One region of the Pontibacter brevis genome, then DNA from elsewhere that is predicted to be linked to it. Evidence: riboswitches for the same ligand, from Rfam matches in the RefSeq annotation. Region 1 holds a riboswitch; the other holds the start of a gene.

Evidence for each region. A riboswitch is a leader RNA that binds a small molecule or an ion and turns the genes downstream of it on or off. The one in region 1 is predicted to bind cobalamin.
Region 2: linked by a shared signal. The riboswitch ahead of ACYVB1_RS20505 (TonB-dependent receptor plug domain-containing protein) and the one ahead of ACYVB1_RS03940 ((2Fe-2S) ferredoxin domain-containing protein) in region 1 are both predicted to bind cobalamin.

Annotation. Positions count from the first base shown of each region.
Region 1 is NZ_BAAGXV010000015.1:10,234-13,641, forward strand. Features, by position in the region: gene cobT (nicotinate-nucleotide--dimethylbenzimidazole phosphoribosyltransferase) at 1-489, opposite strand, end outside; gene ACYVB1_RS03935 (bifunctional adenosylcobinamide kinase/adenosylcobinamide-phosphate guanylyltransferase) at 539-1,051, opposite strand; cobalamin riboswitch at 1,301-1,487, shown strand; gene ACYVB1_RS03940 ((2Fe-2S) ferredoxin domain-containing protein) at 1,609-1,989, shown strand; gene ACYVB1_RS03945 (hypothetical protein) at 1,993-2,646, shown strand; gene cobN (cobaltochelatase subunit CobN) at 2,776-3,408, shown strand, end outside.
Region 2 is NZ_BAAGXV010000089.1:83,335-86,742, forward strand. Features, by position in the region: gene ACYVB1_RS20495 (hypothetical protein) at 1-2, shown strand, start outside; gene ACYVB1_RS20500 (DNA-3-methyladenine glycosylase) at 119-718, opposite strand; cobalamin riboswitch at 855-1,061, shown strand; gene ACYVB1_RS20505 (TonB-dependent receptor plug domain-containing protein) at 1,199-3,085, shown strand; gene ACYVB1_RS20510 (DUF5074 domain-containing protein) at 3,124-3,408, shown strand, end outside.

The DNA.
Region 1 (3,408 bases):
TAAATTTTTAAACTGGTAGTAGTCCAATATAGAGACCCATCCCATGGAATAACCCTGTTCCGTTAACGATAGCCAGATGTTCTGCACGGCACATACGGCGCTGAACTTGATGGTATCATTACTGGCAACGGTACCAATTGTAAAGGAATTCAGCACAGAGCGGTCATAGCATACCACCAGCCCAAGGGGAGCGTCCACAATGGCTTCCAGTTTCAAAGCGGCATAGGCTGTTTTCTGTGCTTCATCCTCGATTTGGCTAGAGGCTTTCCGGTTATACTTTTGAAAGAGCTTCTTTATCTCCTGCTTTACTTCCTGCGCCTTGATAACATAAAACCGCGTAGCATCTGTTAGCCCGACAGAGGGAGCCATATGGCCAGCCCGTAGCGCTTTCTCTAACACTTCATCCGGCACAATTTCGTCTGTGAAATGGCGTGTGTCACGCCTTGCGGCTAATATTTCCTCTAGTTGTATAAGTTGTGGTGTCTGCACAGTAACGCTGATAAAAGATAATAAAAGCGGGCGGTAAAGCCGGTAAAATTTAAAGTTGTCTCTTAAGATACAAAGGTAGTCCGGAAACTATAAAGATAGCTTCTTCTGCCACTGAGGCTACGTACTGGTTGGCCAAACCTTGTAAGTCTGTAAACTTGCGGCCAACAGCCGTGTCGGCATGCAAACCCATTCCAAGTTCGTTGGAAATAATAATAAAAGTAGCATCTAAATTGATAAGGTTATTTATTTCCTGTTGAAACATATGTAATGACTTTTCTAAATTATTGTCATAGTCCATAAAGAAATTGGTAAGCCATAAAGTGACGCAATCTATTACTACTACACGTCCCTGCAGGGGAAGTTGGTGCAAATCTTTATATGCTTCGTAATTTGTCCATTCGGATCCTCTTTCTGCCCTGTGCCTGTTTACTCGCTCCTGAAAATCCTGATCCCATATTTTTGCTGTGGCAAGATATACAGGCGCAGTACTTAATTTAAGAGCCATGTCCTGGGCAAAACGACTTTTCCCGCTGCGGGCTCCTCCGGTTATAAATACAATCATCTTATTACTTGTTAGGGTAAGCTAATCAGTTCCGTGGCCGAAAGCGCCACAATTTAAGACTTTATAACCGCTGAATAGAAATCAAAAGCCCTGAGATAAGTAAGTTCGTTACCTCCGAATTCCGGAAACAGGAAGATCGCATCTGAAATTCAAAAGAATTGAAGTGCAAATTTAGGCGCACCACATCCAAAATTTGCAGTTTTAGCTTTACAATTTCGTCAGTAGTTAGTATGCCTCTGGTTTTATTTTATATTTTTGCAATGTATTGGTTTCCCGGGAGGGAATTAATAGGGAATCCGGTGTGAGTCCGGAACAGTTCCCGCTGCTGTAATCTCTTTAGTGCTTTGTTATCCCTCTAGCCACTGTCTGTACTCCGGACGGGAAGGCCCGACAAAGTAGAGTAAGTCAGAAGACCTGCCTATACATGCAATATCCAACACCTTCGGGTAAAAGGTTTGGGGTAGTTAAACCGTGTTCCCTTTAACTATTCTATTGTATTAAATCTTTTTTCTGCGTCTACAGAAGGCGAATGCTTTCTATAGAATGTGGAAGGGGTAATGTATTTATCAACAATAGTAAAAGCTATGGGTAAGGATCTGGCCAAAGTAAAGAAGATAATTTTTATGTGTAGCGGTTCTGCGTGCACGAAAAGGGGAGGAGCGGAGAGTATCCTGGCTTTGAGAAGTTGTATAAAAGACCTTAACTTAAAGGAGCAGGTGCATACTATCAAAGCTGTATGTACCGACCAATGTGAAAGTGGCCCCATCATGTTTGTTTACCCTGATGGCATTTGGTACAAGGATATAGATGCAAGCAGAGCTGCGCACCTTGTCTCCAACCACATTCTAAAGGGCCAGGTCCTGGATGGTATACTTTATAGAGAAGGAGACGCTGCAATACAGCCCGTGCATATCTCTGCTGACAATATACAGGATTAAGCTATGGTTGCTCCTATACTAATCCAGTCTTTCGTGCTTGGCATGCAGCATTCCTTTGAGCCGGACCACGTAGCTGCTGTATCAGTGCTTACTTCTGAGAAAGACAGTAAAGCAAAACTGCGTAACGTGATGTGGAAGTCAAGCCAGTGGGCATTGGGGCATTCTATTACCCTGATTTTGCTGAGCATCGGGGCACTGCTTCTTAAATCAGCCTTGCCCTTCAGCATCAGTACTGTAGCAGAATGGGCTATAGGACCCATGATGATTTGGATTGGCATAAGCTCTTTGCTTCTTGCTTTTAAACCGAATGTGCCTCGGGTCATACCTCCGGTAAATGCCGAAAAAAAGAAATCTATAGTAAGCCGTTCTTTGGGAATAGGTATGTTGCATGGCATGGCAGGAACAGGTGGTGCCTGTACGGTGGCGCTTACCATGGCTGCTGATAATAGCTACACTGCCTTATGGATTATCATCCTTCAGTCCGCAGGAATTTTGTTGACCATGACAGCTTATGGTTACCTCCTTTCTTTGTCTTTCTCCCACATTGTGAAGCGAAGCAGGTTCTTTTTCAGGTATATTATTTCCGGAGCCGGTGTTTTCTCAATTGCTATTGGGTGCTGGGTACTGGCAGAGCAGGCTATGGCGATACGGTATTAGACTTTTTGATAATCAGGTATGTTATTGAAAGCTCCATCGTGTTTTATGAGCTGATGGCTAAAGCGATAATGACTGTTAATTCTGTCATGCAAATTTTATAGATCTTAAAAGGGAGGCAATAGAAGCCAAATGAGAGAGATAAAGCGTCAGCGGGTAATCCGAGCCGATGGAAAAGCCATCAACCTGGTGCAACGCCGGGGACATCTGTCATACTGCTACAATGCTTGCTGCTGTGGCAGAGTGGACAGGGGCTATCCTCCTGTACCGGTAGATTTATACAAAAGTGAATGGCTGCAACGCAAGCTTCGGAATGTGGTGCACATGACCAAAGGCGGCTGCCTGGGCCCTTGCACACTTGCAAATGTTGTTACTCTACTCTTTGATGGGAATTCCGTTTGGTTTCACTCTGTAAACAGCGAGTGGCAGGTAAAAGCCATTTTTGACTATATCGAAAGCATGATTGCGGCTGATGGCTTTCTGGTGCCACCAGCAGAGCTGAGTGAGTATGTTTTTCAGTTCTACACCTGGAAAGGTTCTGAAACTGCTACTCTATCAGGTGAGGTTGCTGCACCAGATGGCGGGATTGTCTTTCTCACACACGCCGATACAGATCTGCTTACGCTTCACAATGCCCTAAAGCTGTTGCCCGAAGGTTTCCCAAAAACAATGGGTGTCAATCTGCTGGCTATAAAAAGCGAAGCCCATATGGCGCAGTTGCTGGATAGGGAAATTGCAGCTGCTCAGATTATCATTCTCCGTATT
Region 2 (3,408 bases), on a different contig from region 1:
AAATAACTGTTTCAGATATATAGCAAGCAGCCACAGCAGATATGTTGTGGCTGCTTTTTTATGGGCATTTCTGTTTATTGGCCAGGTAGCACGGCTGCTGTACCTGCTGTCATTTAAATTACCGCTTTTTACTCACCCACTTGTTTTCCTTTAGCCAGAACCGCCAGGGCAGGCTGGCATCTTCTCCCGCGTAGTCAATACCAATGCGCGGGCCAGCGGAAATGCTTTCTGGAGGAGGTTGAATACCTTTATCTTCCAACCAGACAGTGTCGCCGGTCAGGTCGGCGCCGTAAAGTTTTTTGTCAATTCCCATCGCCATGCTCAGCACGCCCGGCCCGGCAGTCAGGTTAGGCTTTATAGCTGCCATGTTACGGCGCAGCAGCATTTCCTCCACTCCTACCTCCGGCTCAATAGCCCGCACCAGCACTGCATCGGCTTTATCTTTTTGGTTAGTGATGATGTTGAACAGGTAGTAGATGCCGTACACCAGGTATACATAAGCCACACCGCCTTCGTGGTACATGATTTCTGTTCGTTGGGTCCGGCGGTTGAGATGGGCGTGGCAGGCACGGTCGTTTTCCCCGGCATAAGCCTCTGTCTCCACAATCATCCCGCCAGCCAGGATGCCGTCTATGTTCGTGTACAGGTACTTGCCAACCAACTCCTGCGCCAGTTCTACTACATGCGGGCGGGTATAAAATTCCTTCGGTAGCTTCAAGTTCGTTGCTTGTTGTTTATTTTATGATTTGTTGGTACGGCACTATGGCCAGGGAGTTCAGGCGTGGGACCTAGGCTTTTGGAACAGCGCCTTCGTCTCAATTTTAGATTCTTAACCAGAATTCATATTTATCGCGTATCTTTGCGGTCAGATTGGTGGCTCTTACTACTGCCGTGGTAAAAGCCTTAAAAGGGAAACAGGTGCAAAACCTGTGCTGTTCCCGCAACTGTTATCTTCATAAAGAGAGTTAGCCTATACCAACGGCCACTGTGCGGCAACTGCCGCATGGGAAGGCGGGCTAACTGAAGAGAGCCAGGAGACCTGCCAGTCCGACACTGATTTGTCGTATGCTTTCGGGTAAAAAGCTGCACGGCCTTCGCTAAGCGCGCTTGCTGTTTCTGCTTCTTTTACCTTATCGCATGCTTCGGGATTTAAGCAACCGGGTACGTGGTATTATTTTCTTTCCGTATTTGTTTAACTTTGGCTGTCTGCTCATTGGGTTTGGCTATGCCTGCTTTGGCGCAACAGGATTCTGCGGCTCACAAGCTGCGTACGGTTGAGGTCTTCGGTAAGCCCGCCGAAGTGTATGCCGCTGGCAGCCGCGTGAGCACCGTAGACAGCAGCTACCTCAGCACCTACGCCTCCAGCTCCCTGGCCGACGCATTACAAGCCCGCACACCTATTTACTTTAAAACCTATGGCGTAAGCGGGCTTTCATCCGTTGCTTTCCGGGGTACCAATGCCTCTCAGACGGCTGTGCTCTGGAACGGCCTGAACATTGCCCCTGCTACCTTAGGCCAATCTGACTTCTCTACTTTGCCTGTTAGTGGCGTTGGAGAAGTAACAGTACAGTATGGTTCTGCTGCAGCTACCTATGGCAGCGGTGCCATTGGCGGAGCGGTGCTGCTGAATTCTCCTGAATATAAAGGCAAGGGCTTTGGAGTTGATTTGCAACAGGAGGCAGGGAGCTTCGGCCGCTACTTCAGCAGTGGTAGCCTCCGTTACAGCAACGCAAAGCTATTGGTAGGCGCCAGTGCTTACCTGCGGGTGGCAGAAAATAATTTTACCTACAGAGACCTGTCCCTTTCAGGAACACCGGAAGTGACACAGGAGCACGCAGCCCAGCAACTCCGTGGCCTTACACAGGATCTCACCTATCACCTGTCCTCCAAAACCAAGGTAGCACTGCACACCTGGTACACGTATGCCAACCGGGAGCTGCAGCCGGCCATGGGAGCAGCTTATAACGATGCAAAACAACTGGACCGCAACCTGCGCCTGATGGCTGCACTGGAGCACAACGGCCGCTGGGGACAGACCGACATAAAAGCTGCTTATTTTAAAGATTACCTGCACTACACCGACATCTCCATTAGTTCGGTGGCCGATGTAAAGACATACCAGTTACAGGCGGAACAAACGTTTACGCAGGGCCAGAACTGGAGCCTCCGCGGAGGCGTAAACCTGCAGCACTTTGTGGCTGAGAACACTGGCTATACCGGGCAGCAGGACGAGAACAGAGCCTCTGTCTTCGCGCTTTTCCGCTATAACCCAGTTGCCCCGCTTGCTTTAACACTCAATTTCCGGCAAGCCTTTGTAGAGAACTATAACCCGCTTCCAACACCTGCTCTTGGCTTTAACTGGAAGTTCTATAATAACAACAGGCACCAGCTTTCACTGAAAGGCAATGCCTCCGGCAGTTACCGTGTGCCCACCCTAAACGACCGCTTCTGGATTGGCGCTGGAAACCCTGACCTGAAGCCGGAGCAGGGCTGGAACTATGAAGGTGGCCTGCGTCACTTGCTGGTGCTGGGTAACTCCCTGCTGCTGGAAACAGAGGCCACCTTTTACCACATGCTGATTGACGACTGGATACAGTGGGCACCGGATTACACCGGAAACTGGCGTCCGACTAACCTGCAGAAAGTGCGCTCCCAAGGCCTGGAACTCAGCAGTACCGCTACTGCTACCCTTGGCGACATAAAGCTGAGTAGCACCGCCGGCTATACCTACACCTCCTCCAAGCAGGTAGCAGTGTATGAAGGCAGGGGCGACAAGGGTAAACAGCTGATGTACGTGCCGCTGCACAAAGCCATCTTTGCTACAGAGGCAAATCACCGCGGCTGGTCTGTGCTGGGCAATCTGAATTACACCGGCCTGCGCTACACCAGCAACTCCGAAACAACCAGCTTAGACGATTTTCTGCTGCTGCAACTGGCTCTGAGTAAAAAACTGCAGCTCCACCAGAATACCCTTATCCTGACGCTTCGCGCTGATAATGTAACCAATGCAGCGTACCAGACGATGATTTCCCGGGCCATGCCGCCCAGGGGGTACACCTTTAGCTTACGCTTTATTATTCCTTAAACTATATATTCTAAATGATTCAAATGAGAAAGTTCAACATGTTTCGCAGTCTAATTGTAGCTGCGTCTTTACTTACCAGCACCTTTGCCTTTACCAGTTGCGATAACGACAGCGATGGCCCAAGCGGAGCATATGCAGAGGATGGTGTATTTGTGACCAACGAAGGCAACTTTACACAGTCAAATGGCTCTGTCTCCTACTATAATACCAATTCACAGCAAGTACAAAACGGTATTTTCGCCAAAGAAAACAACGGACAGCTGCTAGGTGATGTCATTCAGGATATGGATATCCAGGGTGAGCGGGCGTTTATTGTGGCGAAC